Regions from separate parts of the Pseudoduganella sp. RAF53_2 genome, predicted to be linked through region 2. Evidence: predicted binding sites of a transcription regulator. Region 2 holds the regulator's gene; the other holds the start of a gene.

Region 1 (2,457 bases), on a different contig from region 2:
TCGACGTGTCCACCGTTGACGGTGCTAACGCTGCTCTGAAGACCATCGACTCGGCACTGAACGCAATCAACAGCAACCGCGCTTCCCTGGGTGCGATTCAGAACCGTTTCGCTTCGACCATCTCGAACCTGCAGACCACCTCGGAAAACCTGTCGGCTTCCCAGAGCCGTATTCAGGATACCGACTTCGCTGCTGAAACGGCTAACCTGACCCGTGGCCAGATCCTGCAGCAAGCTGGTACCGCGATGCTGGCGCAAGCTAACTCGCTGCCGAACGGCGTGCTGTCCCTGCTGCGTGGTTAATTCCCCGCGTGAGCAAGCTTTTATAATGTGATGGACTTCCATCGCTTATAACCGCCACCCCGGCCGGCTTTTAGCCTGCCGGGGTTTTGCACAAAGGAAGCATCATGACTATCGATTCAATCGCTACAGCCGGCACGAACCGTTCCCTGGAACGGCCGCTTGCCGCAGCCGAATCGGCCGTCCTGCAAGGCACCGGCCGCGCGCCAGCCACTGCCACTGAAACGGCAGCCGCTGTTACGGCAAGCGCCCCGGCACCGACGCTGGAACAAGTCTCACAGGCCGTATCTAAGCTGAATAAAGCAGCTCAGGAAAAAGCCCAGGGCGTCGAGTTTTCCATCGACGGCGATACCAAGCTCACGGTAATCAAGGTGGTCGATCARTCCACCAAGGAAGTGCTGCGCCAGATGCCTACACCAGAGGCGCTGGAAATTGCCAAATCGATCGATTCGGCACGCAGCCTTATACTTAAAGAAACTGCCTGATACGGCGCGCCACGGCGCGCCGTTTTTTTTCCACTGTGGCATGATGGTGCTAGGGCGACATCACGGTCCAGTCCGCAGAACAGGACAACAATTCCCTCTCTCAAGTCCTGTTTATTGCTGCCGATAATCCCCTATATTGGTAGCGTTTTCATCAGGAGCAACAAGTGGGCATTTCTTCTCCCGGCATTGGTTCCGGCATCGACGTCAACACCATCGTCAGCAAGCTGATGGCCGCAGAGTCGGCGCCGTTGGCTGACCTCGACAAGAAGTCCGCCAGCTACCTGGCCAAGGTCAGCGCGTTTGGCAACCTGTCCGGCGCACTGTCGACTTTCCAGGGCACCTTGTCCGGCCTGAGCAGCGTCTCGGCGTTCCAGGCCATGACGACCAAGTCCAGCGCGGAATCGGTGCTTACCGCTAGCGCGACCGCCAAGGCAGCGACTGGCAACTACAAGATCAATGTCACCCAGGTAGCCCAGGCGCACACGCTGGCGTCCACGGTTGGCTACAAGACGACCTCGACCGCCATCGGTACGGGACAGAAGACCAACATCACTTTCCAACTCGGCACCGTGACTGGCGGCGTATTCGGCGTCACTGGCGCGGCACTGGGTGCTGGCGTGGTTACCGGCGGCATCACGCCCGGTGGCCTGACTATCAATGGCACTTCGATCGCAACCGATTCCAGCACCCGTAGCGCGCGCGCGCTGGCGGATGCCATCAATGCCAAGGAATCCACCACGGGGGTGAGCGCCAAGGCATCACCAACCTTGACTTCGGCTACCCTGTTCGGTAGCGGTGGTGCAACCACCTTCGGCGCGGTGGACACCAGCGGCGGCGGCACCTATTCCCTGAGCATTGGCGGCGTGCAGATCGCCACCCAGGCGGCCGGCGTCGCCGCTGGTTCGGGCGTTGACGCGGCAGCTATTGACGCAGCGCTGGTTCCAGGCAGTGCCGTATCCCAGGCGTTGGCCAATGCCAATATCACATTTACCGGCAGCGCTGCTGACGGTACTCTGCAATTCACCAATCCGGACGGCGCCAATATCGCCATTACGGAAACGGTCACAGGCGCCGTGAACGGTGGCTTAGGCAAGACCTCGGCAACCGCCAACGCAGGTTCGACGGCGACCGCGACCAGCAATATCGTTCTGCAATCGAATGACGGCAGCCAGATCTCGGTGGGCGGCAGCAATCCATCCGCCGCTGGCCTGACCGCAGGCACCGGTGGCAGCTACAGCACCGGCGCAAGCTTTGCGGTGGACGGCGACCGCACTTCCGGCACGATCACGATCGACAGCACGAATAACACCCTGGCAGGCATCCGTGACGCCATCAACAAAGGCAATTTCGGCGTGACTGCTAGCATCGTATCGGACGGCAGCGAGAACACGCCGCAGCACCTGGTGCTCACCTCGACCGCGACTGGTGCCTCGTCAACGATGAAGATCTCGCTCGCTGGTTCCGGCGGCAACCCGCCCGATGCTGACCTGGTTTCGCTGCTGGCCTATGATCCAGCTGGCGCGCAGAACATGAGCCAGAAGTCGGCTGCGCTGGACACTATTGCAACTATCAACGGCATTAACGTCACCAGCTCCAGCACCAGCATCAGCGATGCAGTAGAAGGAATGACGTTTGATATCGTGGGTACTGGCAGCTCCACCGTAAATGTCTCT
Region 2 (2,457 bases):
CACCGTCGGCGTCAGCCAGCGCGATCATATGGTGGAAGAGCAGGTCGCCATGCTGCAAGGCGCGGAAGCGAATGTGAAGCGCCTGCTGTGCCTGAACGCCACGTCCACGCAAGAGACTTTGTCCGAGGTCGTACGCGCTTACCAGGGCAGCGGCCTGGCTGGTTCCATCATCACCAAGCTCGATGAAGCCGCGTCCATCGGCTCCGCGCTGGATGTGGTGATCCGCCACAAGCTGAATCTGTTCTACGTGTCCAACGGCCAGCGCGTGCCGGAAGACCTGCACCTGGCCGACCCGGCTGCCCTGATCGAGCGTGCCTTCAGCGGCGCCAAGCCGCAGTTCGTTGACGCCGATCTGCCTCTGGTAATGGCCAATGCCGGCCATGATGCTTCCCTGCGCGAGGTGCACCTTGGCTAATTTCGATTTCGACCAGGCAGAAGGCCTGCGCCGCATGCTGGCGGGGCCGCGGCCCCGTATCGTGACCTTCCTGTCCGCCACGCCGCAGGACGACAAGGGCATGATGATGGTTAACCTGGGCGCCTCGCTGGCCCAGGCCGGCAATGATGTGCTGCTGGTCGATGCCTGTGCCAGCGCGCACGGTGTGGCGTCGCGCCTGGGTGTCGATGGCGGCGCCAGTCTGATCAATGTGGCGCGCCAGCAGTGCGGCCTGAACCAGGTGATTCACGCTGCGCCGCAAGGATTTAATGTGGTGCAAATGACGCGCGGCGAACAGCGCCGCGGTCCCGACGAAGGCCGCCGCCTGGCCAAGGCTTTCGACGTGCTCGTCAAGCAGACCGGCATCACCCTGGTCGATGGCGAGTTCGATGGCGAAGCTTTCCCCGTGCCAGTCATGGCCAGCTCGGAAATTGTCGTGCAAGTTTCCAACAGCGCGGCTTCCATCAAGAATGCTTATCTGATGATCAAGCGCCTGAACCACGAACTGGGCCGCCGCCCGTTCGGAATTCTCGTTACCGGGGCTTCGGAAGCCGAGGCGAGGGTGGTTTACGATAATATGGCGCAGGCGGCAAGCCGTTACCTGGCAGTGAACCTGGTTTCCATGGGTTCCGTTCCAGCCGACGAGTACCTGCATCGTGCAGCACGCTTAGGGCGCGCGGTGGTCGATGCGTTTCCGCTGGCCGGTGCTTCGGTCGCGTTCCGTCAACTGGCCGGACGCTTTGCGCTGGCTGGCTCGGCATCACACTTTGCGGGGAGCAGCAACCATTTTTGAGCATTACAACAACTAGAATTTTATGTACACGGTCAAAGGGAAAGTAGACAAAGACTCTTTGCTGACGGAGCACATGCCGTTGGTTAAGCGGCTTGCCCACCACATGAAGGCCAAGTTGCCCCCGAGTGTGGAAGTGGATGACCTGGTACAGGCCGGGATGATCGGCTTGCTCGATGCTATCAACCGCTACGAAGAAACCCACGGCGCCCAGTTTGAAACCTATGCGGTGATGCGCATCCGCGGAGCCATGCTGGACGAGCTGCGCTCCTCTGACTGGATGCCGCGCTCGCTGCGCCAGGATATGCGCAAGATTGAAAATGCGATGGCCGTGCTGCAGCAGCGCCTGGGCCGTCCGCCCAGCGAATCGGAAGTGGCGAAGTCGCTCAAGCTGTCGCTGTCCGATTACCAGGAAATGCTGTCCGAAGGCGGCGGCCACCAGCTGGTGTATTACGAAGATTTCCACGACGAGGATGGCAATGATTCCTTCCTCGACCGATACGCACATGACGAGGAAGCCGATCCTCTGCGCGCGCTGCTCGATACCGATTTCCGCCAAGCGGTGATCGATGCCATCGATGCCTTGCCGCCGCGCGAGAAAATGTTAATGGGCCTGTATTACGAAGAAGAGCTGAACCTGAAGGAAATCGGGGCCGTGATGGGTGTATCCGAATCGCGGGTCTCGCAATTGCACACCCAGGCCGTGGCCCGCCTGCGTGCATCACTCCGGGAGCAGGCATGGACTGGTCCAGCATAGCCGGCGTACTGCTGGCGCTTGCCGGCATTCTCGTTGGCCAGGGGCTGGAAGGCGGCAAACTCACTTCCCTGCTTCAGCCGGCGGCGTTTGCCATTGTCGTTATCGGTACGTTTGGCGCGGTGATGCTGCAAACGCGCCTGCCCACTTTGCGCCGCGGCCTATCGATGCTGCGCTGGATTTTTCAGCCGCCCGCCGATAACCGCGCCGCGCTGGCGCGCGACATCAATTCCTGGAGCCTGGCCGCACGCCGCGACGGCTTGCTGGCGCTGGAGCGCTACATGCTCGCCTCCAAAGACAAATTCATCGCCAAGGGTCTGCGTATGATCGTGGACGGCATCCAGCCGGACAAAATGCGGCAAATGCTGGACATGGAAATCACCGCCTTCGAAACGGCCGAACGCCAGGCTGTGCGCATCTGGGAATCGGCGGCTGGGTATTCGCCGACCATCGGCATCCTGGGCGCGGTGCTGGGTCTGA

What was found. Region 2 encodes FliA, which starts transcription of late flagellar genes. Its sites were predicted from a motif close to CTAAAGTTTNNNNNNNNNNNGCCGNTA; they were not measured.
Region 1: fliD (flagellar filament capping protein FliD) is a predicted target of FliA. The motif match lies at 884-910, and genes of this name have one in related genera.

What each region holds. Positions count from the first base shown of each region.
Region 1 is NZ_JBFRDW010000262.1:4,017-6,473, reverse strand. Features, by position in the region: partial or broken gene AB4Z11_RS16455 (flagellin N-terminal helical domain-containing protein) at 1-302, shown strand, start outside; gene AB4Z11_RS16450 (flagellar protein FlaG) at 407-784, shown strand; gene fliD (flagellar filament capping protein FliD) at 949-2,457, shown strand, end outside.
Region 2 is NZ_JBFRDW010000011.1:3,237-5,693, forward strand. Features, by position in the region: gene flhF (flagellar biosynthesis protein FlhF) at 1-415, shown strand, start outside; gene AB4Z11_RS01370 (MinD/ParA family ATP-binding protein) at 408-1,226, shown strand; gene AB4Z11_RS01375 (RNA polymerase sigma factor FliA) at 1,249-1,980, shown strand; gene AB4Z11_RS01380 (flagellar motor protein) at 1,962-2,457, shown strand, end outside.